DNA from 2 places in the Bernardetia sp. MNP-M8 genome. Region 2 is predicted to be linked to the other one. Evidence: riboswitches for the same ligand, from Rfam matches in the RefSeq annotation. Region 2 holds a riboswitch; the other holds the start of a gene.

Region 1 (15,798 bases), 1.5 Mb from region 2:
CTGGGCGTTGCAATTTGGGCTCCCATTGTCCAAACTCATCTCTTACTGAAAAAACACGTTCTTTTGCACGAGCTTTTTCTTCATCTCGTCTTGCTCCTCCAATACACGCATCAAAACCAAATTCTTCAATAGTTTCTAAAAGAGTATAAGTTTGTAAGCCGTTTCTGCTTGCAAATTTTCCTTTTGGTTCGGCTAAATTTTGAGCTTTGATAGTATCAGCTACATTCCTAACAATAAGTTTTTCTCCTATTTCTTTTGTAAAAGCATCTCTAAAAGCAAGTGCCTCTGGAAAATTATGTCCTGTATCAATATGGACTAAAGGAAAAGGAAATTTAGCAGGACGAAAGGCTTTAAGAGCCAAATGTACCAAGACAATAGAGTCTTTTCCACCACTAAATAATAAAGCAGGTTTTTCAAATTGTCCTGCTGTTTCACGTAAAATATGAATCGCTTCGGATTCTAATTGATCTAAATAGTTCATAGTTTTTTTTGTATAGTTGTCGTCAGTGAGGACACTGACAACGGCATTAGATTAAATTAGTAATTTATTTTGTGTGTTCATTTCCTCAGAACTGAATACACAATATTATTGATGTATTACATTCATAATTTTTAATTCGTAATTATTTCTTATTGATGCAATCCACATTCTTTTTTGGAACTATTTTCCCACCACCAACGCCCAGCACGAAAATCTTCGCCTTCTTTAATGGCACGAGTACAGGGTTTACAACCAATACTTACAAAACCTTTATCATGCAGAGGGTTGTAAGGTATTTGATAGATATTAATTCGTTTTTCTACATCTTCAAAATTCCAATGTAGCAAAGGATGAACTTTAAGCATTTTATGCGCTTCGTCCCATTCAAAAAGAGGCATGTTTTGTCTATTTTCTGAATGTTCTGCCCGAATTCCTGTTACCCAAATCGTATAATTTTCTAAAGCACGATTGAGAGGTTCTACTTTTCGGATAAAACAACATTCTTTTCTATTTTCGACAGATTCATAAAAACTAAACTTGCCTTTTTCGTTTTCTAATTCTTCAACTTTAGTTTGATTAGGCTCAAAAACAGTTATTTTTTGGTTGTACTTATGTTGAGTTTGTTCTAAAAGTTGTTCTGTTTCCTCAAATAACCTTCCTGTTTGAAGTGTGAAAATATCAATAGGAATTTCATTTTTAAAGATAAAATGAGTGATGAGTTGGTCTTCAATTCCTAAACTTGTCGAAAAACATACTTTTTGAGGGAATTTTTCAGCTAGAATTTTAAGTAGTTCTAAAGGAAATAATTCTCTATGAAGCTCAGTTTCTGCAAAAGCTAAAATTTCTTTTTTTGTCATAATTTTGAAAGATTATTTTTTTCCTCGTTGACGGCTGCATTTGAGCCTCAACGACGGTTTATTTATTTACTTTTTAACCGTCAACGAGGCGTTGCCGTCGTTGAGGACTTTAAAAACGCTATACATATTTCATCAAGATTTTGACGCTTGATAAAATCACTAATAAGGCTACAAGTATCATCATAGGTTTGCGAGGAATTTTTTTAGTGAGTCTACTTCCTAGTGGTGCAGCCACAACACCTCCCAAAATCAGACCTGCAATAACATACCAATGACTCACTCCAATACTGAAAAAAAGCACTGTCGAAGAAATAAAATTGATAAAAAACTTAGCTAGACTAGATGTTCCGACAACATAGCTTACTCCTTTTCTTTTGCTCATCAGTGAAGAGGTTACGATAGGTCCCCAGCCACTTCCAGAAAAAGCTGCTGCAAAACCTCCTACTATTCCCAAAAGTCCTAGATGTTTGGATTTTTTAGTTATAGAATCTGACCTAAACGATACCACTAACAAGCGCAATCCTACAAACAAGGTATAAATTGCCAAGAGCAAATAAGCCAGTTGATTGTATTTATCACCCAAATAAATGAGTAAAAGTGCGCCACTAACTGCGCCTATCATTCCAAAACCAACAAGCCAGTAGAGCATTTTTTTATTGACATTTCCGAAACGATAATGTGAATATCCACTGATGGCATTCGAAAATACACCTGACATATTTACACTACTACTAATGGCAGGAAGAGCAATTCCTCCCCACATCATAGCTGTAGCACAGACCACACAATAGCCCATTCCGATACTTCCATTAACAAGTTGTGCCAAAAATCCAATCGCTATCATCTCAAAAAACTCTGTCGGAATCTGAAAAACAAAAGTTTGTAACTCATTCGCAGACACAAAAACTGAAAGTCCATAGCCAATAAAAAAAGTCAGAAAAGCAATAGAAATTACCCAAGTGAGTCGTATATATTTTTTTGACTGAGGAGTTATTTCAAGCGTTTCAATAGGTTCTACTGTTTCTATTTTTGGATTGTTTGGTTCTATTTCACTTTGAGCAGGAATTGCATTCAAAGATTTTGTTATTTTGCTAAGCTGGAAGAGTTTATTTTGAAAGTCTCCTTTGAGTGTATTTCGGTAGTCGTGCAATTCCAAAATTGTTTCATCAATCGTTTCTGGAAGTGCTTCCTCAAAATATTCTCTCATTCGACGAGCAAGAATAGGCGATTTTCCATTGGTAGAAATGGCAATTTTTAGATTTCCTTTTTGGATAATCGAACCCAAATAAAAATCACATAAATTTGGCTGGTCGGCTGCATTTCCTAAAAGTTTTCGCTCATTGGCTAAGGATTTTATATGTGCATTAATTTTTGAATCGTTTGTAGCAGAAATAACTAGCTCAACATCATCCAAATCACTTGGTTCGAATGCTCTTTCTGCATATTCAATGTGTGGATAAGCTGCCAATATTTCATACATTTCTGGAAAAATTTCAGTAGCTATGAGCTTAATATGTGCTGTTGGATTCTGTTTGAGAAGTGTCCTTATTTTCTCAATACCAACATTTCCACCACCAACAAGCAAAAATCGTAAGCGTTCTGTTTTCAAGAAAATAGGAAAAAGTGTATTTGACATAGATGGTAAAAATGATAGGATAATTGGAATCAAAAATCGTCTGATTTAACCGTCGTTGAGGCTTCGCCATCAACGAGATTTTAATTTTAGCTACCTCAACGACGGCAAAGCCTCGTTGACGGTTGAAAAAAATTAATTAGCAGAAAAGAATTTTCTGTAACTGAAATCTCCAAAATTTTCATTTGGTTTTCTTTCGTTTACATATTGAGAAAATAGGCTGTCTATTTCGGTAAGAATTTCAGATTCACTCAATTTTTCTTTGTAGAGTTGATTTAATCTTTCTCCGTAACGGTCGCCACCAAGCATAAAATTATACTGTTCTGGAGCAGTTCCGATAAAGCCTAATTCGGAAACATACGAACGCCCACAACCATTTGGACAACCTGTCATTCTGATACTTAACTCCTCTTCTTGAAGTCCATATTTTTCCAATAAAGGTTCTATTTTAGAAACTAATTTTGGTAAATATCGCTGTGCTTCTGCCAAAGCTAAAGGACAAGTAGGCAAGGCAACACACGCCATAGAATTTTTACGCAAAACACTATCTTGCTTTTCTATTGCAAACTTTTCGATTAGATTTTCAACTTTAGATTTGTTTGCTTCACTTATTTCTCCCAAAATCAAATTTTGATTACAGGTAAAAATGAAATTCGAAATGTCTAATTGAGCCACTTGATGCAAAAATTCTTTTTGATACGATTTTACTCCTCCATTTTCTACGAAAAGTGTATAAAACCATTTACCTTCATGATTTTGCTGCCAACCATACAAATCTGAACGTTCTGTAAATTTGTATTCTTTTGCTGGTAGAAATTCAAAACCGATACGCTTTTCAAGTTCTTTTTTGAAATTTTCTACTCCCATTTTGTCAATCGTATATTTCAAACGAGCTTGTTTTCTATCCGAACGATTACCAAAATCTCTCTGAATCGTCAGCACTTCATAAGCAGCTTTCAATATTTTTTCTTCGCTATCCAAAAATCCTAAAACAGTTCCCAAACGAGAATACGTATTTGGATTTCCAAAAGTAGCCGACAAACCACCACCAACTGCCACATTAAATCCTTTCAATTCATTGTCTTCAATGTGTGCAATCAGTCCCAAATCATTCGAAAAAACATCTACATCATTTGAAGGAGGAATGGCAATCGCAATCTTGAATTTTCTAGGCAAATAACGGTCTTCATACAAAGGGTCAGCTTCTTTAGAACGCTCATAGACTTTTTCATCATCTATCCAAACCTCATAATACGATTGTGTTTTTGGCAATAATAACGTAGAAATTTTATTACCATATTCATATATTTCTTGATGCAAAGGAGAAACTTTTGGATGTGCGCTGACCATCACATTACGATTTACATCGCCACAAGCTGCAATAGAATCTAATTTTGCCAAATTAAAGGCTTGGAGAGTTGGCTGTAATTGATTTTTCAAAACACCATGTAATTGCAATGTTTGGCGAGTTGTAATTTTGAGAACGCCTGTTCCATATTGCTCCGAAATTTCGTGAATAGCAAGCCACTTTTTCGAATCAATTGCTCCCCCCGGAATACGCAGACGAATCATAAACGAATATAATTTGTCTAATTTTTTGGCTGCACGTTCGGCACGACGGTCTCGGTCGTCTTGCACATACATACCGTGAAACTTTACTAAACCTTCGTCATCTGGACGAACATTTCCAGTAAAATTGTCTTTCAAACTTTCTTTTATTGTTCCACGAAGTCCGTCGCTACCCGTCTTTATGGTTTCTAATGGAGATAATTTATTGCTCATTTTTGATTAGTGTTTTAGTGATTTAATGTGCAGTGTGTTCGTTTCCTCAGAAACGAACATATACGCTTTCTCAGAAGCGTCATGCTTGTGTTAGTCAAATCACGCTTCTGAGGAAGCGTTTCATTCAGTTCTGAGGAACTGAACGTACTCAATACACATCTTTTTGATATTTGCCTTGCTCTTCCAAATCTTGCAAAATCTGTTTTGCTGTTTGTGTATCTACATTTCTTTGCTCAGAAATAATCTGAATCAATGTATTTTCTACATCTTGACTCATCGGATTTTTTTGTCCACATACATACAAAACTGCTCCTTCTTCTAGCCATTGATTGACTTCTTTTGCATTCTGTTTCAAACGATGTTGAACATAAATTTTTTCGGATTGGTCTCTTGAAAAAGCTGCATCAAACTTTGTAAGTAAACCTGTTGCAATCCATTCTTGAATCTCGGTTTGATAATAAAAATCTAGTGTAAAATGCTGTTCTCCAAAGAATAACCAGTTTTCACCTTCACTTCCAGTTGCATCTCTTTGAGCTAAAAAACTGCGAAAAGGAGCAATTCCTGTTCCTGCACCAATCATAATAATGGGTGTATTTTCAGTTGGAAGACGGAAATTAGAATTGGAATGAATATAAAAATCAAATTCAGTTTCTAGTGGAAAATCTGCCAAAAATTGCGAAGTTAAACCTGTTTTGAAGTCATTTTCTACCTTGAATTTATCTAAAGTAACTGTCAAATGAACTTCCCCTTTATTAATATCATCGTCGTCATCTTGATGCGCTTCCGAAGAAGAAGAAATAGAATACAAACGAGGAGCAATCGGCAATAAAATTTCTAATATTGAATCAATTTTGAGACTTGAAAAAGCAGGATTTTGTGTCAAAATATCAATCAAATCCGTTTTATCACTTTGTATTTCAAAATTATCTACATTTATTAATTTCAAAATTTTGGTAATAGAATTTTTACTCAATCCTTTTATATTTCTGATTTTGAGCCAGTCGTAAAGTGTTTTGTTTTCTCCTTTAAGAGTCAAAAAACGATTTGCATCTTCTTGAAAATAAGTAAGGATTTTATCAATATCTGTATCACTATTTTTGGCAATAACTCCCAAAGCATCTCCAGATTGATAGGCAACTCTTTCATTAGTTGCAATTTCGATATGATACGTTTCTTTGTTCGAACCTCTATCATTTAAAATTACTTTATGAAAAATTTTGCCTTTATAATTCTTCTTAACTGATGAAACTGCTGTTGAGGGAACAGATAAAATCTCATTTTCTACAACTGAATTATTTTGCCACTTCTGAAAAACAAATTGTAAGTCTTGTTCCCACTTTTTAGCAACTGGCACAAAATCTACATCTGACTTTACTAGAGATAAAATTCTTTGAGCTTGTTTTTTTTCAAAAAGTGTATCTATCAAATTTCCAGCTTCACAAAAAAGAGGATACGAAGAATCTCCCAACGCAAAAACAGCGTAATTTAGATGAGAAAAATTTTCTTTTGAACTATTCAATTTGTCATAAAAAGCCTTTGCATTTTGTGGTAATTCGCCTTCACCTTGTGTGCTGATGACAAACAAAACAAAATCTTCTTTTGCTAGTTTTTTTATATCGTAGCCAAATACGTCAGCCACTTTGGCTTTAATTTTTGACTTTTTGAAAGAAGTAAGTAACCCAGTAGCCACTTTTTTGGCATTTCCTGTTTCTGTTCCATATAGAATTAATGGTTTTAGTGTTTTGACAGGAAGTGAATTTGGTTTATTTTCAATGGTATTTTGAGAAACATTCTGACGGTCTGAAAAACCTGCCAAATATCCTTTTGTCCAAATCAGTTCCTCATGAGAAACATTTTGCACAAATTCTTGTAATACCGATAATTTAGATTCAGACAGCATATTTATAAGTGTTTTTGTGATTGTCAAAATAAGATTCTACAAAAGAAGAAGCAGGAAAAGGCGTTTGTTTTTCTTCTAACCAAGCAAATTCGTGATGCAAATTCACTACTTTTCCTACAATAATTAGAGTAGGAACATGCTCAAATTCTGGTAGCGTTTTGTACTTCAATTCTTCAAAAAAAAAGACCGTTGTTTTTTGCTCTGGCGTAGTAGCTTGCTGAATAATGGCTATGCCTTTTGATGTATCAATTCCATTTTTCAAAAACTGATTTGTGAGCTTTTCCAATTTCAAACCACTCATATAAAAGACAAGTGTGTCCTTTGTTTCTGCCCAATCCGTCCATTCTTTTTGCGTAATATGATTGAGATTATACAAAGTCAGAAACCGAACACCTCTTGAATGATTGCGAGCTGTCAGAGGAATAGCCGAATAAGCAGCAGCTCCAAAAGCAGCCGAAACACCCGGAATAATTTGATAGGGAATGTCATTTTTTTTCAATATTTTGAGTTCATCTAAAATATTAGAAAACAAAGAAGCATCTCCTCCTTTTAATCTCAAAACCTGTTTTCCTTGCAAGGCATATTCTACCATCAATAAATTAATTTCCTCTTGTGGTGTATGAATTCCTTTGCTGCACTGCTTTCCTACATAAATAATTTGAGCATCTTTTCGTGCTTCTTTTTCAATCAAAAAAGGTGAAACCAAACGGTCTGTCAAGATTATGTCTGCCTTTTGTAGTGCTTTTAGAGCTTTTAGTGTGATGAGTTCAGGGTCTCCCGAACCTGCTCCTGCTAGAGTTACGTATCCTTTAATCATAGTTTTTCTGATTATTTTTGAATTATTTTTTAGAAAAAAGTTCAATAAAGGCAGTAGTAAAGAGCCTCAACAAAAGAAGATTCTTGAAAATCCTTTTGTAATTTTTGCTTTTTCTAAAATGATGGATTGAAAGTTTTTTGAGGTTAGAAAATAGAAGTCAAAGTCAGATAGATTATCCGACCATTGACACTATTTTTCTGATAGCTGATTGGTTGTTTTTGTATCACAGACTTCCTAGTCTGTGCAATTTTTTAATTCAAAGAAGCTACAAAAAGATTTTTTTCAATCTGCAAAGAAACAGGCGTTTGATTTTGCAAATTATCTCCTACTGGGCAACGTCTTTCAATTTCGTATAACCATCCTAATAATTCAGTTTCAGTAGCAGTAGTTTGAGGTTTCAGACTAACTTCAATGCGATGAAAACCTGCTCGTTCTGTTGTATTTTCTCCTAAAAGTTTAGAAGGATTAAGCTCTCCAGAAACATTTATTTCTAGTTTTTTGAGTACAATATTAAGTTCTTGAGCAACTATATGAGCTACCACATTCAGACAACCTGCATAGCCAGCCAAAATATATTCGACAGGGTTTGGGTATTCATTTGTTCCACCTAATTCAATAGGCTCGTCGATGGTGAGTTCGAATTCTCGGCTTTTTCCTGTGAATTTTGCTGAGCTTTTATTGACTCCTTGAAATGAGAAAGAAAGTATAGACATTTTTTCGTAAATTTGAAAGATTGAAATAAGTAAAACACAAAGAGGCTGCAACCTCGTTTTATGCAAATGATAATCAGAACCTTGTTTTCTAGCCAAAACAAGGTTTTTTTATGCAAACCTATAAGGTTTTCAAAAACCTTATAGGTTTGAACGGCTTGAACTAAGCCAAAACAGGAGCAAATACTTTTTCAAACGCATTGATAAAATCGCCTTTGATGTCGTCAATGTATTCAATACCTACCGAAACTCTCAATAAAGTTGGATGTACACCTGCTTTTAATTGGTCTGAATCGGAAAGTTGCTGATGTGTAGTTGAAGCTGGATGAATAATAAGCGTTTTTGCATCACCTACATTTGCCAAATGACTAACAAGCTCTAAGCTATTTACAAATTTTTCAGCATTTTCTTTTCCTCCTTTGATTTGGAAAGATAAAACTCCACCAAAACCATTTTTCAAATATTTTTTTGCTAATTCGTTATATGGACTACTTTCCAATCCTGGGTAATTTACTTTTTCTACTAATTCGTGGTTTTCTAACCATTTTGCAAGTGCAAGAGCATTTTCAACGTGGCGTTGAACACGCAGTGAAAGAGTTTCTAATCCTTGAAGTAATAAAAATGAATTAAAAGGACTAATTGCAGCACCAAAATCTCTTAAACCTTCTACTCTAGCACGAATAGCAAAGGCAATATTTGGCAATCCTAGTGGGTTTCCTTCTCCGAAAGTTTCCCAAAAATTAAGTCCGTGATAACCTTCTGATGGCTCAGAGAATTGTTTGAATTTACCGTTGCCCCAATTATAATTTCCTCCATCAATGATAACTCCTCCAATACTTGTTCCGTGTCCACCAATCCATTTTGTAGCTGATGCTGTTACTACGTTTGCGCCATGTTCTAAAGGACGGAAAAGATAACCTGCTGCACCAAACGTATTATCGACAACCAATGGAATATCATATTTTTTTGCTAAAGCTGCAATTGCTTCAAAGTTTGGAATATTAAATTCTGGATTTCCGATTGTTTCTAAATAAATTGCTTTTGTTTTTTCATCAATTAGAGCTTCAAAAGCAGAAACTTCGCTACCTTCTGCAAAACGAGCTTCAATTCCGATGCGTTTGAAAGCTACTTTAAATTGATTGTAGCTACCACCATATAAGTAAGAAGTAGAAACAAAATTATCTCCAACTTCCAAAATATTATTGAGTGCTGTAAATTGTGCAGCTTGTCCAGATGCAACAGCAAGAGCAGCAACACCACCTTCAAGGGCAGCAATTCGCTTCTCAAAAACATCTGTGGTAGGATTCATGATACGGGTGTAAATATTACCAAACTCTTTGAGAGCAAACAGATTAGCTCCGTGTTCTGCGTTATTGAAAACATACGAAGTAGTTTGATAAATTGGAACGGCACGAGAGCCTGTTGTTGGATCAACTTCTTGTCCTGCATGAAGTTGTAGTGTATCGAAATGCAATGGTTTGTTTGACATAGTTTGTAGATTTTAGAGTGACAATTTGTAATATTATCGCTTTATAGAAAAATAAAGATTAGATTAAGTAGTATAAAATATACTTATTCTTTTTTTGTATAGATAAGTATATTTTAATAAAAATTGTAGGTACAATTATTTTTTTAATAGATTTTGTAAAATTTCAAGCTAAAATAAAATAATTTAGTTTTGCAGAGTTGCAAAAAAACATTCTCCTTTTAGGGAAAGTACAAAAAACAAGAAAATTAATAGAACCTAAGGAAGAAATTAACAGCAACAACAACAGCACATAACCTTTGGAGTGGCTATATGAGAAAAAGAATAAGTAAGAAAATTAGAGGCAATAGAAATTACCTTTGCATTTAATGATGTTGTGGTATTGGTTTGCTCAAGTAGTGAACTTGAGAAGGCGTTTTGTAGAATCTGTATAAACATGATAGTTAGAATTTATATGTCCTAAATTCTTTTTGAATTAATCTTAATTTCAAAAAGAAAAAATTTGATTTAGGCAGGAATTAGCACCTTGCTGTTAGCAGGTTGCCAGTACATCATTGAGCCTGTTCTCTCTGTACTTCTTTATAAATCTCATACACTTTGGTAAATCATATAAGTCTGATTTGACTAAGTGTAGTTGAAGTGTGATACAATGATACGATGAGTTTTTTTATTATCCAAATAAATCTACAAATTCAATGTTAAATAATTGTTAAACTCACTTTTTTAATCAAAAAAACACAAATAAATAGTATTAAAATTATATTTATTGATTAATAATTCAAAATAATAGAGTAAATATATAATCTGATAAAATAATTCTTTACAATAAAATTGTTCTGAACTTATTATATTGAAACAGGGCATTTTCACAAAAAAATATGAATTCGTCTTTGTTTATTCATTTCCTCATAAGTATTATTTATAAAAACATTAGACTTATGAGGAAACATTTTATTCAGTTCTGTGAACGACGTAGTCCTCAGCGAAGCTAAACTGAACATACTATTTTATAAACTCTATTTATTTACGATTCGACTTCAAAATATCTGCGACATCTACAAAAGTTTCTCCACCACCCGAAATAACAGGCAGTTTTCCATCCCATTTTTCGATAGCTTTCAATCTCAAAAGTTCGTCATCTAATGATAATTGAAGTAATTTTTGTGCGTCAGATTGTGCTTGCGCTCGTACTCTTTCTTGCTCGCCTTCTGTACGAATACGCTCCAAATCATTGAGAGCAGTTAATGCTTTTTGTTCTGCAATTTGTTTTAATTCAATAGCCGAGTTAAATTCTGGTGAAAAATTAAAATCTATAATTGAAAAATCAGTAACGATAATATTATTTTGAGCAAGACGCTTTTTTATATACTCGTATACGTCTTCTTTTACAGCAGGTCTTTTTGTAATCAATTCTTCAGCTGTATAACGAGCAGCAGCCGATTTTATAGATTCTTGGATAACGGGTTCAATAATGGTTCGCTTATAATCTAGTCCTAAATCTCTATAAATAACATTTGCTTTTTCTTTAGATAAAAAGAAATTAAGTGCTACTTTAGAAGTAACAGGTTGCAAATCTTTAGAAGAAGCAGATGCAGATGCTTCCATTTTCTGAACACGTACATCAAGCTGAATAACCGTCGAAACGAAAGGATTCACAGCATGCATTCCTTCGGGAAGTAAAATATCTTGAACTGCCCCAAAATTAGCCACTACACCAATTTGTCCAGATTCAACAACTACAAAAGTTCTGAATAAAAACACGAGAGCAACTATAATAACAACAAAAGTTCCGATTCCAAAAAAGACTGTTTTGGGAGATATTGAGGATTTATTTCTTGAATTAGCCATATATATTAAGGTGTTTTTTAGTAAAAGGTAATTTTGATTTATTATTTAAGCAATATAACGGAAAATAATTGATTTGGGTTAGTATTTTACTTTTCGTCCTCTCAAAATAGCTTTTGGTATAAAATATTAGTCTAAGTAAATAGAAAGTCAGAATTTAGAGTAAGTTATTCAATCACTCTAAAAAAACAGACAATAATGAAAAAACTAAAATTTACTATTTGGTATGTTCTTACCTTAGTTTTTTATGGAATGTGTATAACAATTTCATTTTCTCAAAATGCTACATCAATTAATAGAAAAAGAGCGGGAGGTTTGTATCTATTGCAAGGTTTTAGAAATCAAAATTTTTCTCAAATAAACTCCCAACTTAACTTTTCTGATTTTGCTTCTTCCAAAGAAATTACACACGTTTTTGGAGCAGGTGGTTATGGTTGGTTTGGTCGTTTCAAAGTAGGAGGGGAAGGAAATTATATCCAAAACTCAAATGCAGATAATAACAAAAATACTGATTTAAAAGGCTTTGGAGGAAATATTTATACAAGTTATTTACTCAATCCAAACTCTAAAATACATATTTTGCCTTTAATAGGATTAGGAGGAGAATCAATTATTTTATCATCAAATAGAAATAATTTAGTAGTTACAAATTTTTCACAAGCACTAGAACAAGCTCAAACGCTACAACTAAAAACAGGTAGTTTTTATCTCAAAACGACCTTACAATTTGAATACAAAGCACAAAGAAGTGTCATGGGTTTTCAAGTTGGTTATCAATATGCTCCTTCTCAAAAATGGCAAATTGCTAATCGTTCGTTTGAGAATGCTCCTTCTTCTACCCTTTCTAACTTATTTTTACAATTTAGTTTTGGTTTGGAATAGGAGAAATGAAGCCTCACAGTTGATAAAAATAATAACATTTAAACTTTACATAGTATGATTTTCACAAATATTATTCATAGTCCAGTAGGAACAGTTCATTTAATTGCTGCTATTATCGCTATGATAACAGGACTTTTTGTTATTTTGAAAGGACATAAAGGAAATAGCTCTCATAAAAAAATCGGTTACGTTTATGTAGTTGCTATGCTTTTTCTCAACGGAACTGCTTTTGGAATTTATAATTTTGGTTCTTTTTCTATGTTTCATTTCTTTTCTGTAATCAGTTTAATGAGTCTAACATTTGGAATGTTGCCCATGATTTTGAAATGGTCTAACAAAATACGTTTTCATTATCGTTTTATGAGCTGGTCAGTTGTGGGACTTTATGCTGCTTTTGTGGCAGAAGTTTTTACTCGTTTTATCCGTTTTGAGTTTTTTTGGGTAGTTGTAATGATTGGAACACTACTCGTTTCGATAGTAGGAGGCTATTTAATAGAAAAAAATGCAAAGAATTTTATAAAAAAATTTTAAAAAATGAATCAAAAGACTATCAATTTTCTAAAAAAACACAAAGGGCATATTCTTTTTTGGGTAGTGTATTCTGTCTTTTGGGCGATAGTTAGTTATGAAAAAGAAGCTCCTTTTTGGCAATTATTTTTGATAAATTTTTCTTTTTTAATTGGACATGCAGCAGCTTCATACATAGGAATTTATGTTTTGTTACCTCGTTATTTTCAGACTAAAAAGTATATTTTGCTATTTTTTTTATCGCTCGTTAATTTGCTATTTTTTAGTAGTATAATTTCTTTAGGAATGTTTTTGGCTTTAAAATTTAACCAAGAAAATTATAGTTGGATTTGGCTTCCTAGAAATTGGTTTAAACAATTTTTTCTTTCTACTTTTTGGATTATGGCTATTTTTATGGCGTGGAAAGGCTTACAAGAACGACGAAAAGCAGAAAAACGAAACACAGAATTAGAAAAAGAAAAACTACAAAACGAAGTTCGTTTTCTAAAGGCTCAACTTAATCCTCATTTTTTATTTAATGCTCTCAATAGTATTTATTTTCAAGTAACAAAATCACAAGAAGAAGCTCAAGAATCATTACTTATCTTTTCTGAAATGTTGCGCTATCAACTTTATGACTGCACAACTGAAAAGGTAGAACTAAAGCAAGAGATACATTATCTCAAAAATTATCTAGCTATGGAAAGTTTAAGAAAAGGCAAAAGAGTCAAAATTCAAACTCACTTAGATGTAAAAAATAAAAGCATTTTAGTTGCGCCATTACTTTTTTTGCCTTTGGTTGAAAATGCATGTAAGTGGGTTTCGATGGAAAAGGAAAAACAAAATTTCATTACTATTATTTTAAAAATCAAAGAAAATAATTTATTCTTTTCAGTAGAAAATAGCCATTCAGATGTTAAATTAGAAACACAAAATAAAATTTCAAAGAAGGGAGGAATAGGGCAACAAAATTTAGCACGAAGATTAGAATTACTTTATCCAAAAAAACACTGTCTTTCTTTTCAACAAAATTCAAATACCTATATTTCAATTTTGGAATTGGATTTGGAAAATAACTTTTAAACAGATAATGATATTAAGATGTATAGCAAATTATCGAATGCTGTTGTTGGTGTCGCTTCACTAAAATACCAACAACGGTATTTAAAAACTTTTATAACAAAACTCTTATCTTACTCTTGTCGATGTGATGTCCCCATTGAACACTTTCAACTTACTCAAAAATGAATAAAAAAATCACTTGTTTAGTCGTAGATGATGAGCCTTTAGCACGAGAAGGACTAGCAGAATATATAAAAAGAACTCCGTTTTTAGAACTTGTTGGAACGTGTGAATCTGCTTTAGAATTAATAGAAAAATTAAATTCTCTTTCTGTAAATGTTATCTTTTTGGATATAAATATGCCAGAACTTTCAGGAATTGATTTTTTACGCTCTGTGCCTACTGAAAAACGTCCTTTTGTAATTCTGAACACAGCTTATTCTGAATATGCATTAGAAGGTTATCAGCTTGATGTGTTAGATTATTTAGTTAAACCTATTTCGTTTTCACGTTTTTTGAAATCTGCTCACAAGTTACAAAAACGAATTGATGATGCTTATAAAATAGAAAATCAAAAATTAGCTACTTTTTTCTTTATCAAAATAGATAATCGATTAGAGAAAATTAATTTTGAGGAAATTCTTTTTATTGAATCAAAACGTAATTATATAGAAATTCAGACAGAAAAAAGAGGAGTGTTTGTGACTTATCTAACATTACAAAAAGCAGAAGAAGAGCTTCCCAAAAAAGATTTTTTACGTGTTCAAAAGTCATTTATTATTTCCAAAAATGCTGTTGAGAGTATCGAAGGTAATCAAATAATAATCAAAGACAAGAAAATAGCAATCAGTAGAAAAAATACGCAAGAAATTATTAATGAAGTAACTCAAAATAGTTTTTTGAAAAAATAAAAATAAGGAAACTATTGGCTTTCAAGTACACTAAAAGCGAATCAAGATAGGTTAAAATTTATGGCTCTTCCGACAATTTAGCGAAATTATTAAAATAGTGTGCGTTCGTTTTAGCTTCGCTGAGAACGACGTAGCCCTCAGCAAAGCTAAACTGAACATACGATGTTTTTTCCAAATGCAACTATTATGCTTCTAATAAGTCTCTCCTTATGAATTTCTGTTCTATTTTATGACAGACAAAAAAAATACAATCTCTAAACAACAGTCATTTCTGTGTCTTCTACTTCCAAAATTAAATTCTTGCTATATGCACTAGACGGAGTTTGATAACCTATTTTAAAATCTCCATTCAAAATCTTTTCAGTAATTAATAAAGAAGTAATCGAAGTGAGTTTATAACCTTCTGGTGTAATTAACCTAGCTTCCACCGTATTTATCCCATCCATTACTTTGCCCCACAAATAACTATTATTAGAGTTTCTTTTTTCTTCATTAGGTCCTTTTTCTCCTGCTTTGATTTTCTTTTTAATAAAACTTTTCACAAAATCATTTTTTAGCACCAACGAAAAATAACCACTTACTTCCATTGCTTTGATAGCCTTTGGAGGTTGTGCCATAAAGACTTTTATATTTGGAATTTCTGTGGAATGAAAAGCTGTCGAAACATCACCCCAGGGGATAGTGACGGAAGTCATTTTTTTAACTCCATAATCTATTGTTCTGACCTCATAAGCTGTTTTTACTTTTTTGATTTTTCCCTTTTCACGAATCATTCCTCCTTCACCTGCATTTTCTACCATGGTAAGTGCTGTTCCTTGTGAAACGCCTCCTAAGCCCATAAAGGCAAGCTCTAAATGTGTAGCTGTTGGCAATTCATCTTTCAAAAATTTAGACAAACAATCTGATGGAACAACATCAAAACCAA
Region 2 (15,798 bases):
AAGTACACTTTTGAAATTCATTCCTATATATAGGTTATTGTTTCTTTTGTCAATACAAATAGATTGTCCTCCATATACAGGAGTTGGAGATGCTGAATAGCCTGTATATCCTGGACTAGCATTTGTTGGGGAAGCTGGGTCACAAGGAGAATTAAATAAAACATCTAAAGGCCACTTGCCTTTTTTTGTTCCTCCATTTTCATCAGCAATGACAGCATTGTAATCTGCCAAAGTCCATGATCGCAAGTCGCATCTTCCCCACATTTTTAGAACAATTCCACTATAAGCAACCGATTTAATTCCACCAAGTGGATTTGCTGAAGCAGGAGTTCCTTTCCATTCTTTTCCATCTTTTAGCCAGTGGGTTCTCCAATTATTGACTACTGTTGGTTGTCCATTTTGATCTAGACAATATACTGCACTCCAGTCATATCCATAGGCTTGACCTGATATGTAAAATACTCTTCCATCATTAGTAACATCCCATGGATGATTTTCTTTAGGAACTGATTTTGCCCAAACTGATTTGAACCACGAAAGTGAAGAAGGTACACCATTAACAAAGTTATTATCAAGTTTAGCAATAATATATCCTCCCTCTTTAGAGTCCGTATCAGAAGTATTGCAACTAATGTACAAACCCCCTGTTGGTTTATAAGGTTGAGAATTGGTTTTCATAAACCGAATATCTTCAACAGCTCCTTGTGGAAAATGTAGGACTTGCAGTACAGTTTGTAAGTCAGATGATAAATGTAAAATAAAGCCATACCGATTTGTTCCTAATGAATTTGGAATTGTTCCATTATAAGTCAATTGAATTTTAGGAACTCCATTAGCAATCCAATTTAGATTATCAGCATAGCCACAAACCAAGAATGTTCCATCAGTAATTTGTGTTATATCATAGAATGTTTCTTTTCCAGTACCACCTGCATAGGTTACAATATCATTTTGTGCCTGTAAAAAATTGGCAGCAAGCACGAATAAAAATAATAGTGTTGTTTTTAGTATTACAATTATTTTTTGCATTTTAGTTTTATTAAAATAATTAAAAAAAATTAATGTTTTTTTTTTGACATAATAGAGCTATCAAAAAAGATAGCTCTATTGGTAATAGTTATTCTATTTTTATTATTCAATAATAATTTTCTTTACAATTACTTCTTTTCCATTATAGATTTTTAGAAAATAAACTCCTGAAGCTAAGCCTTGAATATTCATTTCAAAGGTATTATTACCTTTTATAGTAGAATAGTTGGTTTTCTTTACCGTTTGTGATAGAGAAGAAAGCAATTCTATTGTTACCTCATTTTGCTCTATCTTATCTACACGAACATAAAGAATGTCTTTTGCAGGATTCGGATAAGCAGTAATAGTAGTTTCACTATTTTTAGTTACGTTTCTAGTAGCTACTTTTGCAATAGGGGAGAAAGCAGGATATAAAGCTGTTTGAGGTATAATTTGCTTTGGTTGAATTGCACTTGACCAACTTAATTTAGCAGTTGCATCTCCTGTATTCTCAAAATACTCTAGTTTTATGCTATATTTTTGTCCTGCATTTAAGGTAATTGTGCCTGTGTATTCTGTAGCACTTTGGTTATTCCATTTGTTGATTAATAATGCATCATTTACCCAAAGACGAACCCCATCATCAGTAGTAGTATAAAAAGTATATGTTCCAGTATAAGCAGGTTTAATTTGTCCTGTCCAACGAGCCGAAAAAGTGTTAGCTCCTATACTTGATGAAGGCGAACTATTGCCCCAATTGAAATTTACAGTAGCATCTGTTCTGCTAATTGATGTGCCTGTAAAATCCATATTATCATAATAAGTGGCTTGAAGTCCTGTTCCTGCTTCTTCAGGAGTGGTAAAGCTATTAGGGTAAGAAAAATCTGAAACTACATTACCGTTTTTAGCAGAAATTCTGTAACGATATTCTTTATTAGGAGAAAGTGTTGGGTCGGTAAAAGAAGTAATATCTACACCAACACTTTGAAGAAATTCATAATTACCTCCATCAGTAACTGATCTTCTATCAATAATAAATTCAGCTTCATTATTTGAATTGTCATTCCAAGTTAAAGTAGCTTGATTAGTCTGAATATTGGTTACTGTAGCCCCTGAAGGTGCATTTATTGTAATAATTACTGCTGGTGTCTTAACATCTAAATAAATAAATGTTGATTGAGTTGTACTATTTTTTGCTGATAATCGGTACTTATAATCTTTAGAAGGTAGAAGTGTTGGGTCGGTAAAAGAAGTAACATCTGTACCCACACTTTGTACTAACGCATAATTTCCTCCATCTGTAACTGACCTTCTTTCAATGACAAACTCGGTTTCATTATTTGAATTATCATTCCAAGTTAAAGTAGCTTGTGTAGATTGAACGTTTGTAGCTGTAAATCCCGAAGGCGTATTTACAGGTGCAAAAGGAGTAACTACATTCAGATAAATGAAATCAGATTGCATCGTTGCATTTTTAGCAATTATTCTATAATTGTACGACGTGTTTGGTAACAAGTTCGTATCTGTAAAAGTAACTGCATCAGTAGGCAAAGTTTGGAGAAGAGAATAACTTTCGCCTGCTGTTACATTTCTTTTTTCTAGCACAAATTCAGTTTCATTATTTGAATTGTCTGTCCAGTTTAAAGTAACTTGTTTGGACTGCACATTTGTAGCTGTAAGACCTGAAGGTGAATTTACAGGGGCTGCTGGTGTAGTAACATCTGTATAAGTATATTCGGATTGAATGGTTGCATTTTTAGCTGATAATCTATATCTATATGAAGTAGATGGTGTTAAGGCTGCATCAAGCGTTGTTGTAACATCAATAGCTTCGATTTTTGCTACTTCATATTGTCCATTAGGTAATTCTCTACGTTCAAGTAAAAATTCAGTTTCATTGTTGGAATTATCTGTCCAATTAAAGGTAGCTTGTGTTGCTTGAACATTTGTAGCTGTAAATTGTGAGGGGGCAGCTATAGTTGTACCTCCTACATTACTCTCTGGAGTTCTATTAAACCATATTTCAAGATCATCCCAATATACATCTAGGATTTTGCCTTGGTCTTTAAATAACTTAGCCACTTTACCTTCCATGTATATTTTCATAGGATTCCATGCTGTCTGCCCATCTGGTGTATAACTGCTCGTAGCATTGGCTACTGTACGTGTAATTTTATCAACAATAACCGTTTTTTGTCCATCTACTGTAATAGCCATATAAATTCTTCCTGTATTGTTATCCCCCTCTTTAATATAAATTTCTTGAGTCATCCATTTTCCAAGTGGAACTTCAAAATTAGGATTTATATATTCCCATGTAGCTGGGTAAACATTTATAGGATCTCTAAACTTAGCACCAAATCTTAATTTTGATCCTGCTACATGATTTATCCTTGTTATTTCAAAATCAACTCGGGTTGATTTTCGTGCTTGTCCTCTTGGTACATCGTATGAAGGGTCATTCCAAAATTCTTGCAAAATAAACCACCCAAAATCTTCATCTTCAGCTTCTAGTATTGCAAGGTCGGGTGAGAAATAAATACGACATTTTTGATAATACTCTTTAATAAAACCACCCACAGGTGCTGCATTTTGATTTTGTAAATTATACTGTATGCGAGCTTTGTGTTCAATTTTATTGGTATATGAATTTGTTACTGTGATATGTTGATCAGTAATCCTAAAGCGCATTGCTTTATTATTAGTATTTTGGGGGTCTTTAACAATTCGTGCATTTCTTTGAGTAGTGTCACCTTGTTCATAAACAATTTCGCCATATCCAAAATAGGGATTATTAACAAGGTCATTTTCCCAATCACTAGGATTGGAAGAATTATTAGAACCTTTTATTTTCTCATGATTAGGCGTTCTAGGTTCAAGCCGTGTTGTACCCTCAAAGCCACTTTTAAAGATTAAAGTTTGAGCATGACTATTTGTATAAAATAGAGTAGTCATTAGCCATATACCTAGCGATACTATTTTATAGTAGCTAAGTTTTACCGTTGTAGGTTTTGAATTTTGAATGTTTGTGTTCATAATATTTGTATAGGAGCTTAAAGTATTCTTATAAGAATACGGGTGAAAAAAATGAATTATATAACATGATTTTTTCTTTACATTTCATTTAGTTATGGAAATAATATTTTTTTATTGATTATAAAAGATGTAGGCACAATTATTTATAAACTAAATTTTGTATTATAAAAATATTAATTAGGACTTTTTATTTTTGTAGGAATACAAAACACCTATTCTTCTTTTAGGAAAAATAAAAAATAATGGAAATAATAGAACCTAGTGAGTAAAATTAACAGCAACAACACCAGCACATAACCTTAGAAATGGTTTGTACAAAAGAATAATCAGCAGAAAGTAACGTAATAAAAGTTGCCTGTAAATGAGATGATGTTGAGTTGGCTGTTTGCTCAAATGTTAAGCTTGGTAGAGTCTGTATGAACATGATGGTTATGAATTTATATGTCCTAAATTCTTTTTGAATAAAATTCAAAAAGAAAAAATTTGATTTAGGCAGGAATTAGCACCTTGCTTATAGTATTAATTTATACTAAAATAATGGCAGGTTGCCAGTACATCATTGAGCCTGTTCTCTCTGTACTTCTTTATAAATCTCATACACTTTAGTAAATCAAAATTAAATCAGATTTAACTATGTGTAATTGAAATGTAATGCAAATATGAGTTTATGAAAAAGTATTTTTCCTTTGGTATTTGATAGTTTAATCAAAACCATTATTGCACTATAAGGATGTTTTATTAATTAATTATAATAATTAGTGTTATTAATTAATATTTCAAATATAGCGTTTTATAAAATCTTATCACTATTGTTTTTAAAAATTAACAAAATTTAATATTTACAAAAAATTTTCTTTACTTTAAAGAGTTAATAAAAAGACTGATTATTAGGATTTTGTGTGTTTTTGGGCAAAAGTAGAATAGAGTTGGACAGTTTTTTTTATATACAATCCAAAAATCAACTTGCTTGTATTATTAGATATTTAGAAGATACTTTTTTTTGTTTTCACGATATTTGAAATATTACACAGATTCTAATTTAGGAATAGAATTCTATTTTTAGTCTAAAACTTCTTGCAATTCAATTCCTTTTAAATTTGAATGCGCTGAAATAATTTCATTGATAAGTGCTACATGACTTGAGCCTAACAAAATCATAACTTTTTCATCTTCTTTTGTAATTTGTTTTTGCATAATAGAAAGCATATATAAATTTCTTCTGTACCATTCAGAAGCCAAATATGCTCCTACAAAATTATCTTTATTTCCAACTTTAGTAATTATTTGAGTATAAAGAGATAAGTCCTTTTGACGTAAAGCAGGACTATTATTGTAATAGAGAATTTCTTTAAGCGATTTTTGAGCATCAATTTGAGCATCAAAACCAGTCGAAAATTCTTGAATTACCTGCATAATTTCCTCTTGCAACTCTGTTTGATTATTTTCTTTCGCTACTTGCATCAAACTATCAAAAGGAAAATCTGTATTTGTGTAATCCATTGCATATACTTTTTTATGTCCTAATTTTTTGGCTGCACGAAAAGCAAGTTGAAAAATTTCGTTTTGTTTATAAAATTTAGAGAGTTTCGGATTATCAAAATACGTTCCTGCCAAATATAGAGTATACAAGGAATCTAGTTGTTCCTGTTCGTTGTATTCCCATTCTACAAAGATTTTTGAAGGATTATAGGCTTTGATTTTTTCAGAAATTTCTTCTAACTCTTTTTGGCTTTTCTCGCTTTCAATATCAAAACTTTTGGTTTTGGCAACATCAGCACCTGGATTATTAAAATGAAATGTTCCGAAAAGAAGCACTTCTATTGGTTTTTCTTGAGTAGTATTTTGAGCAATCGAAGAAAATGAAAAAAATAGCAGACAAATGGAGAGGGCAAAAAAAGTATTTTTCATAGTGTAGTAAAGTACTGAAGTATAGAAATAAAATTTATAAAATACACCATAATAGAGTTAAAAATTGAAAGAAGGTTGCATTACTTTTTTTAAATAAAAAAATCCATTCAAAAAATATCTTTCTTGAATGGATTTCAGCTTTTGCATATAATTGAAAATTATTTCAAAATTGCTCTAGAAATAACAAGTTTCTGAATTTCAGAAGTTCCTTCTCCAATCGTACACAATTTAGAATCTCTGTAATATTTTTCTACTGGAAAATCTTTTGTATATCCGTATCCACCAAAAATTTGTACAGCCTCAGAAGCTACTTTTACACACACTTCAGAAGCTACATATTTTGCCATTGCAGATTCTTTATTTACACTTTTTCCTTTATTTTTAAGATCAGCAGCTTGTCTTGTCAAAAGTTCGGCAGTTTCTACATCAGTAGCCATTTCTGCTAATTTAAACGCAATCGCTTGGAAGTTTGCAATCGGTTGATTGAACTGCTCACGTTCTTTTGAATAAACAATCGAATGACGTAAAGCACCTTTTGCAATTCCCAAACTAAGGGCAGCAATCGAAATACGTCCACCATCTAATACTTTTAAAGACTGAACAAATCCTTCGCCTACTTTTCCCAAAATATTATCTTTATGAACTCTACAATTATCAAAAACGAGTTCAGCCGTTTCAGAAAGACGCATTCCTAATTTGTCTTCTTTACGTCCACCTGAAAAACCTTCTGTTGTTTTTTCGATAACAAAAGCAGTCATTCCGTGAGAATCGCCTATTTCTCCAGTGCGAACAATTACAACAGCAATATCGCCACTTTTACCATGAGTAATAAAGTTTTTTGTTCCATTAATTACCCAATAATCGCCATCTTGAACAGCAGTTGTACGCATATTTCCTGCATCCGAACCTGTGTTGGCTTCTGTCAAGCCCCATGCACCAATCCATTCTGCTGTTGCTAATTTTGGCAACCAACGCTTTTTTTGTTCTTCGTTTCCAAACTGTAAAATATGACCTGTACAAAGTGAATTGTGAGCAGCCATTGAAAGACCAATTGAAGGGTCGATAACGGCAAGTTCTGAAATTGCAGTTACATACTCTTGATAACCAAAACCACTTCCTCCATACTCTTCTGGAACTAAAACGCCCATTAAACCCAAATTTCCTAATTCCTTCATTACATCAACAGGAAAATGTTGGTCGTCGTCCCATTTATTACGGTTTGGAGTGATAGCACGCTCTCCAAAATCTTGTACCATTTTGGCAATCATTTGAAGCGTTTCATTTGTATTTGTTTGTGTAGGTGTCGCTACTGACATATATTTATTATTTATGGTTGTTTTTTATTGATTCTTTTAAGGCTCAAGTTACAATTTTTTTGCGAATTTTTTGATAGTGAAATTCGAAATTATGTAGTTCTATTATCAAATATTTGTTGCTTGTACAAAAGAATGTGGTTTTTTGTTTTAAGCAACTGATTTTTTTTGCTTATAATAAACCTTATCACAGTTTGTATTAAGGTAGTTCAGGCTTCCAGTCTGAACATCAAAAACAGTATTTTATCAAATTCAACAGTCTGGAAGACTGTTATACAACAATAACCATGATAACCTTTAATTTTTACCTTTTTAATTTAGAATCATATTCCATCTGTTCGACTTTATCTTTATCTTCCTTACTTCCATAATCACTTCCCTCCACAGGCAGAGGAGGAAAAGCATTGAGTTGTCGCCATAACTCATACCAAATTGGTACTTCATTGAGCATTGCCCAACCATAAACACCACTTCCTACACGCAAAGCAGCAGGCCAATCTTCTTCAGCTTGTGTATCAGGTACAACCAAAACACGATATTTATTTTTTGTGTTGATATAATCAATGACTGCTATTTTTCCACCAAAAGTACCTACTGTAGCTGATTCCCAACCCGAAAAAACCAGCGAAGGCCAACCATCAAATTGCAAACGGACATGTGTTCCACGTTGAAGCAAAGGAACATCATTTGCAGAAACATACAGTTCTACTGCAAGTTGTGGGTTTTCAGGCATAATTGTAACAAGAGCTTGTCCTTCTTTTACAATTTCTCCAATTCCTGTAAGTAAAGACTTAACTACATAGCCAGACTGAGGAGCACGAATAATATAATTAGCCTTTCTGACCTCTACATTCGTAAGTTCGTTTTGAAGTTTGGTTAGTTTTTGTTCATTTTCATTTACATAAGCAAGAGTAGAACTTTTATCTGAAATAGCTTTTGCAATTTTACTCATATAAGAAGCTCTTTTTGATGAAACCTCTAAAACAGTATTGAGATATTCATTACGTGTGGTAGCCAATTTATTTTGTGCTGAATTGAGTTTTGCTGTTGCTTCTTTTGCTTTTAATTCTTTGTTTTCTAAATCAGTTTTGGAAGTAAGTCCTTTTTGAAATAATTCTTGTTCACGCTGATACTGATTTATAGCATTTTGATATTGTGTTTCGATAGCTACCAAATCAGCACTATCTATCGTAATTTTGTATTTGAGTTGTTCTACTTTGTTTCTTGCCTGATTTACTTCCAATTCCATAGCTGCTTGATCAGCTGCAATCTGTTGGTCTAATGCTCTTGCTTTATCTCCCAAAGAACCGATTGCGTCTCCTTGTGCATCTATCTGACTTGCCATTCTGTCTGTTAGATTGGGATCAAAATAATAATCTTTTACTTCTGAAATTCTAGCTATGGTATCTCCTGCATTAACAAACTGCCCTTCTTGAATATGCCATGCTTCTATTCGTCCACCTACAACAGGATATACTTTTTGAGGTCGGTCTTCTGGACGAAGTGCTGTAAGCTGCCCAAAACCTGCAATGTTTTGCTGCCAAGGAAGAAACAAAAATGCTATACCTGCCATAAAAATTCCTAACGACCAATAAGCAACTATTTTTCCATAACGAGGTGTTTGGAGAAGTTCGAAGACATAAAAATCTTCAAATAATCTATCGCCTTCTGGCATTGTGTTTTTTGAAATTCCTAACATAGTTTTTAAAGTGCAGTTTTTATATAAATCTGAATCTGTTGATGTAGATAAAAGTATTACTATCAAAGATAATAACTTTGCTTTTAATTTGTTGCATTCAATTATGAAAAATAGGTTTATTTTATCCTAATTTTTCTAAAAAATGATTTAAAGTAATTGTATAAACTACAAATAGAGCGATAGTGTTTTATAAAAAATAATTCAAATAAAAGTTTGTAAAACAGGTGTATATCAAAATTCAAGAGTGTGTTTGGGTATTTAAACCAAATTAAATTTTGAATTATCACTTTTTTAAGTTAAATTGGTATAGAAAAAGTTAAAAGCTGTTTTTCTCTACTCATTAATAATCTAAGTATAGAGTTAATTAATTAGAATTAATCAACTAAGAAAAGACACTACAAAAATATATAACCAAATTAACTTCACAATAATTTTTTATTTTTCACAAACTTAAACATCAAATCAGACTTATGAATTTTACACCAAAAAATACAGCAAGCGACAAAGATAAACTAGCATCTATTAAGGCTTATCCTTCAGTAACTCGTTATATGGCAACTAACTTAATTACTTTTAGTCCAGAGCAACCTGTTTCAGAAGTAATTAATATTTTTTTAGAAAAGAAAATTTCAGGTGCACCTGTACTCAATGAAAATCAAGAGCTAGTAGGAATTATCTCTGAAAAGGATTGTCTGCGTGTTATGATTGGTTCAGCCTATCATAATCAGCCTATAAGTATGGGAAAAGTAGCTGACTTTATGACACGAAACGTACAGACAGTTTCAGAAGATCAAGATGTTTTGGATATTGCACAAGCGTTTTTGAATACACCTATTCGTCGTTTTCCAGTTCTTAATAAGCAAGGAAAAGTAATAGGACAGGTTAGCCGTAGAGATATTTTGAGAGCTGCTGATATTATAGAATCCACAACGTGGTAAAATAAATACACTCATGGATTTATAAAACAACCTATTTTTATTTTTTTGGAAATAGGTTTTTTGAGCTACAATTTTTAAACTTTATATCCCAAATAATGTAGTATGAGTAATAAAAAAGAATATTCAAATGGAGAACTGACGATAATTTGGCAAGCTCATAAATGCACACACGCTGCCGAATGTGTAAAAGCATTACCCAATGTTTATAAACCAAAAGAAAAACCTTGGATAACTATAGAAAATGCTACAACAGCAGAATTACAAGCTCAAATTAGTAAATGTCCGTCTGGAGCTTTGACCTATAAACTCAATCAATAAATTTAAAATGTCAACAACCAAAGCAATTAAAGAAGTAAAATATGTAATCCCTGCCGTAGATATAAATATGGGAGGGATTATTTTAAAACAAGCCCTACCTACTCAAAGAATCAATCAAATAGATCCTTTTTTATTATTACATCATGCCAGTTTTGAGTATCGTGATGATGCGCCAGCTATCCATCAAGGTATTGATCCTCACCCACATAGAGGCTTTAGTCCAGTAACATTTATTATTGAAGGCGAAGTTCATCACAGAGACAGTCGTGGTAATAATCAAATTGCTAAAAAAGGCGAAGTTCAATGGATGCACGCAGGTGCAGGAATTGTACACAGTGAACGCCCTTCAAAAGAATTAGCAGAAAGAAATGGTAAACAAGAAATTATTCAGCTTTGGATAAATTCTCCTGCAAACAGAAAAATGCAACCTCCTAGCTATCAATATATTCCTGAAAATGAAATTCCTTTCTTTTGGTCACTAGATAAAACTATTCAAAACAAAATTATTGCAGGAAATTATGAAATTATAGAAGAGAATAAACTGAAAACTCTGAAAGGCAAAATAAAAACAGAAAGCGAATTACTTATCCTTTGGAGCAAAGCAGAAAATAAAGGTTCTCAAATTATATCTATTCCAAAGCAAATGAATGCTATGATTTATGTTGTGAGTGGAGAAATGAGAATAAAAGGATATGGAAAAGTAGAGGAAAAAGAATTGATTGCTTTTGAGTTAGAGAATGAAAATATAGAAATGGATATTGATGCAAAAGCAGAATTTTTAGTTTTGTGTGGCACACCAATAAATGAAAAAATAACACAACATGGACCTTTTGTAATGAATACCCAAACACAGATTATGGAAGCTATGAGAGATTATCAAATGGGAAAAATGGGAGTTTTGATTGAAGAAAAATAAAATTCTGTATTTGTAAAGAAGAAGGAAAAATATAATCTTTAATAGATTTTTGAGTTAGATATATAAAACAAGATTTGAAATAATACAGAAAATGAATTTAGAGTTATTCTTTAACAAACCTTCGTTATCCAATTTTGATGGACAAAATCATAAAAATACATGGTTTGAAATTCTGACAGGTAATTTTTCGGCTAATTTTTCGTGGCAAGATGCCGAAATTGCTATTATTGGAGTAGATGATGCAACGGGTTCAGAAAATAAATCTATGCTTAATGCTGCTGATGCTGTTCGTCAAAAATTATATCGTTTACAAAAAGGACGAGCGCATAAATATAGTATTGTAGATTTAGGAAATTTGAGATTGACAGAAGATGAAACTCAAACAAAGGAACGTTTGGCTGAAGTTTGTTATAGACTTTTACAAAAAAATGTTTTGCCAATTATCATTGGAGGAAGTCATGATTTGACTTTGGCACAATATGAAGCCTACAAGCCATTAGATAAAATGCTTTCGCTGTTGTGTGTTGATGCTAAGATTGATTTGGATACAAATAGTAGTTCTTTGGCAGATAGTTTTATGGATAAAATCTTAAAATTACAGCCCAATTATTTATTCAATATTACACATTTGGCAAGTCAAGAATATTTGATTCCATTAGATTTTATAAAATTATATCAAAAACTAAATTTTGATATTGTCGGAGTTGGAAAAATTAGAGACAAACCTGAAGAAGTAGAACCACTTGTCAGAACAGCAGATTTACTAAGTTTTGATTTGAGTGCCATTCGTGCAGCAGATGCAGCAGGAAACAAATTAGCCCAACCTTTCGGACTTTCAGCAGAAGAAGCAACACGAATTTGTTGGTATGCAGGAAATAATGTTCAAATGACTTCGATAGGTTTTTACGAATATAATCCTGATTTGGATGTGTATGGACATACAGCAAGTATTATTTCGACAATGATTTGGTATTTTGTAGAAGGATTTTATAATCGTCAAGCTGAATATGATTTCGGAAGTCCTTTTTATATAAAATATCTTGTTCCGATGGGAGGAAAAACTGATTTTATGATGGTTTTTTACAAAAGTAAGCTGACTGATAAGTGGTGGCTAGAAGTTCCTGCGCCTCATTTTGAAGAAAATAATGAAGAAAATCCGTATCATCGTCCTTCCATTATTCCCTGTAGTTATAATGATTATCAACAAGCAAATAGAGGCGAAATGCCAGAACGTTGGATTAAAATGTACAATCGTTTGTTTTAAGTTTTTGAATATCTAAACAACTTGAAAATAGTAGTTGTTGATCACTTTATTTTTGGTTATTTTTGAGATACAATTCTTCTTAATTAAATAGAAATTTGTCATCTCAATAAAAAAATGTTCCTTACTTTACTTATCAATATTATGTATGATAAAGACTATAATAAACTTCCTTCAAGAAGAACACCAGATCCAAAACCAATAGGAGATGCATTGAAAGCATTTTTAGATGCTCAGAAGTGGAATGTGAAATATGAAAGTAACAGATTAAAAGTAGATTGGGCAAAAATTGTGGGCGAGTTTGTAGCACAGCAAACTGAAAAAGTAGAAATTAGAAATAAAAAAATATTTATTCGTGTTTCTCAACCTACTTTGAGATATGAATTATTGATGCAAAAAACGTCTATTATTTATCGTGTCAATTCTCATTTTGGAAAAAGAATGATAGAAGATGTAGTGCTACTCTGATTTATACTGTTTAGTACACTGTAAAATAAGTTTATTTGCATTTTTAATATCGTCGGTGGGGATAATAGCCGTAATGTTAAAATTTATTTGTCTTCCTGTTCTGTAGGAACTACATATTGGTAGGATTTCTCCTACGGAGTAAATGAATTTTAATTTTTCTGTTTTTATCTACCAATATGAAACTCCAAACAGAGTGCTAAATTTCTTAATGCTCTTATCGCTATGGCAGGGACACCAACAATGGCAGAATTATAAATTGAACAGGATTTTAATCCTGTTTTACATGTTTTGTACCTCTAGTAAAAGACAAAAAACGAATAAAAAACCTCAGAAGAAAAGATTTTTAGAAAAAATAAAGTTTATAAAACCTTTATCTCAATTTTTTGTTATATTTTTGCAGTATAAAATTATTTAGACTAATTACAAACAAGACGTTTTATAAAACCCTAAGGTTTTTTAAAACTCATTAGAGTCTAGAATTATATAATTAGCATTATCGAAACTGCTACTTACTTCAAAAAAATTATGGCAGAAGCAAAACAAACCGAGCAAGAACTTTTAGAAGACATCACAAATTCGGAATACAAATACGGATTTGTTTCAAATATAGAATCAGATAAAGCAATCAAAGGACTAACAGAAGACACCGTTCGATTCATTTCTGAAAAGAAAAATGAACCTGAATGGCTTTTAGAATGGCGTTTGGAGGCTTTCAGAAAATGGCAAACCATGCCAACTCCCAAATGGGCAAACTTAAATATTCCTGAAATAGATTTTCAAGAAATTATTTATTATGCTGCTCCTAAAAAGAAAGCACAAGTAAACAGTCTTGACGAAATAGATCCAGAACTTTTAGCAACCTTTGATAAATTAGGAATTTCTTTGACAGAACAAAAACGTCTTTCAGGAATTGCTGTTGATGTAGTTATGGATAGTGTTTCAGTAGCTACTACTTTCAAATCTAAACTAGCAGAATTAGGAATTATTTTCTGTTCGTTTAGTGAAGCTGTGCAAGAACACCCAGAACTTATCAAAAAATACTTAGGTTCAGTTGTTCCTGTGAGTGATAATTATTTCTCTGCTCTCAATTCGGCTGTTTTTAGTGATGGTTCATTTTGTTATATTCCTAAAGGTGTTCGTTCGCCAATGGAATTATCAACCTATTTTAGAATAAATGAAGCAAATACAGGACAGTTTGAAAGAACTTTAATTGTTGCAGAAGAAGGCTCTTATGTCAGTTATTTGGAAGGTTGTACTGCTCCTCAAAGAGATGAAAACCAACTTCATGCTGCAGTAGTAGAGATTTTTGCACACAAGAAATCAGAAGTAAAATACTCAACGGTTCAAAACTGGTATCCAGGAGACAAAAATGGAAAAGGAGGAATTTATAACTTTGTAACCAAACGAGGAATTTGTTTTGGCGATGATTCAAAAATTTCTTGGACACAGGTAGAAACTGGTTCGGCAATTACATGGAAATATCCATCTTGTATCTTGAAAGGTGATAACTCAATGGGAGAATTTTATTCTGTTGCTGTTACTAAAAATTATCAACAAGCAGATACAGGTACAAAAATGATTCACATCGGCAAAAATACAAGAAGTCGTATTGTTTCAAAAGGTATTTCGGCAGGACATAGCCAAAATTCGTATCGTGGTTCGGTAGATATTATGAAACGAGCAACCAATGCACGTAATTTCTCTCAGTGTGACTCACTTTTGATTGGTGACCAATGTGGAGCGCATACTTTTCCTTATATTAATGCTGAAAATAGTAGCGCACAAATAGAACATGAAGCTACAACTTCAAAAATCGGAGAAGATCAGATTTTCTATTGTAACCAAAGAGGAATTGATTCTGAAAAAGCTGTTGCACTTATTGTAAACGGCTACTGTAAAGAAGTTTTAAATAAATTACCAATGGAATTTGCTGTAGAAGCACAGAAATTACTTGCTCTTTCTTTAGAAGGAAGTGTAGGATAATTTTTAATAAAATAAGATTTAGAAAAAAGTCTATTTCAAACAAAAAAATGTTTGGAATAGACTTTTTCAATTTATCAAGATAAATAATATGAGATAAAATAGTCAAAACTATTTACTTAATAAGGTTAGTTACATCTTGGAACAGGACAAAAAGAAAAATGCCGTTGTTGGTGTTTTAGCGACAGCGACACCAACAACCACAAACTGTACTGACACTTATGAAAGTGTCTGACAGTTATTTTTATTAGATAATTAATTAGAAGCTGTATTAAATAATTTTTATAAGAAAACCTTGCATCTTGGAATAATTATATTAATAAATAGGTAGAAAATGATTTCAATGAAATGAATATATCTTAAAATAATTCATTTTGTTATTATATTAAGATAATTAACTAATCTATTGTTTATAAATTATTAACAAATAGTTTAGGAATTATTAAAACAATCTAAGGAAGTAGCTTGTTATGACAGCTGATTAATTCAATCAATTAATTTTATTTAAAACTAAAACAAACCCTATTATGAAAAATTATTGGAAAACTGCAATGTGGAGCATGGCTCTTATTTTATTCACATTTATGGCTGCTAGTTGTGGCGATGATGATGAGGACGAAGCTCCTGCTCTAAGAAGTAAAGTTTATACACTTGCAAGTGCAGATACTACTGGTTTAACTAACGTAACTGGAACAGTTACTTTTGATGAAGTGGATGCTTCAAAAACAACTGTAACTATTGATCTTGTAAATGCACCTGCTGGTGGAGTTCATCCTGCACATATTCATGATGGAGAAAAAACAACTAATGGTCCAGTAGCATTTGCCCTTACTGAAGTTGTTAATTCTAAAAGTGTAAGTACAGTAACTCAAAGTTATGATCAATTGATTAACTATGATGGTTATGTAAATGTACATCTTAGTGCAGATAGTTTAGATGTAATTATCGCTAAT

What was found. Region 2 has a riboswitch for S-adenosylmethionine ahead of V9L04_RS03160 (PA14 domain-containing protein). Riboswitches for the same ligand answer to the same signal wherever they lie in the genome.
Region 1: another riboswitch for S-adenosylmethionine. It lies ahead of V9L04_RS18245 (O-acetylhomoserine aminocarboxypropyltransferase/cysteine synthase); the one in region 2 lies ahead of V9L04_RS03160 (PA14 domain-containing protein).

Annotation. Positions count from the first base shown of each region.
Region 1 covers NZ_CP147012.1:4,499,258-4,515,055, reverse strand. The annotation lists gene cysD (sulfate adenylyltransferase subunit CysD) at 1-481, opposite strand, end outside; gene V9L04_RS18275 (phosphoadenylyl-sulfate reductase) at 631-1,338, opposite strand; gene V9L04_RS18270 (TSUP family transporter) at 1,457-2,974, opposite strand; gene V9L04_RS18265 (NADPH-dependent assimilatory sulfite reductase hemoprotein subunit) at 3,107-4,753, opposite strand; gene V9L04_RS18260 (flavodoxin domain-containing protein) at 4,902-6,653, opposite strand; gene cobA (uroporphyrinogen-III C-methyltransferase) at 6,643-7,470, opposite strand; gene V9L04_RS18250 (OsmC family protein) at 7,722-8,183, opposite strand; gene V9L04_RS18245 (O-acetylhomoserine aminocarboxypropyltransferase/cysteine synthase) at 8,344-9,669, opposite strand; SAM riboswitch class I at 10,145-10,254, opposite strand; gene V9L04_RS18240 (prohibitin family protein) at 10,687-11,514, opposite strand; gene V9L04_RS18235 (hypothetical protein) at 11,710-12,393, shown strand; gene V9L04_RS18230 (DUF2306 domain-containing protein) at 12,448-12,924, shown strand; gene V9L04_RS18225 (histidine kinase) at 12,928-13,983, shown strand; gene V9L04_RS18220 (LytTR family DNA-binding domain-containing protein) at 14,145-14,873, shown strand; gene V9L04_RS18215 (saccharopine dehydrogenase NADP-binding domain-containing protein) at 15,128-15,798, opposite strand, start outside.
Region 2 covers NZ_CP147012.1:705,192-720,989, reverse strand. The annotation lists gene V9L04_RS03165 (PA14 domain-containing protein) at 1-1,029, opposite strand, end outside; gene V9L04_RS03160 (PA14 domain-containing protein) at 1,132-4,044, opposite strand; SAM riboswitch class I at 4,479-4,637, opposite strand; gene V9L04_RS03155 (DUF5694 domain-containing protein) at 5,104-5,952, opposite strand; gene V9L04_RS03150 (acyl-CoA dehydrogenase family protein) at 6,111-7,268, opposite strand; gene V9L04_RS03145 (HlyD family efflux transporter periplasmic adaptor subunit) at 7,570-8,964, opposite strand; gene V9L04_RS03140 (CBS domain-containing protein) at 9,435-9,902, shown strand; gene V9L04_RS03135 ((4Fe-4S)-binding protein) at 10,005-10,220, shown strand; gene V9L04_RS03130 (pirin family protein) at 10,228-11,136, shown strand; gene V9L04_RS03125 (formimidoylglutamase) at 11,228-12,400, shown strand; gene V9L04_RS03120 (DUF721 domain-containing protein) at 12,515-12,865, shown strand; gene sufB (Fe-S cluster assembly protein SufB) at 13,391-14,848, shown strand; gene V9L04_RS03110 (CHRD domain-containing protein) at 15,373-15,798, shown strand, end outside.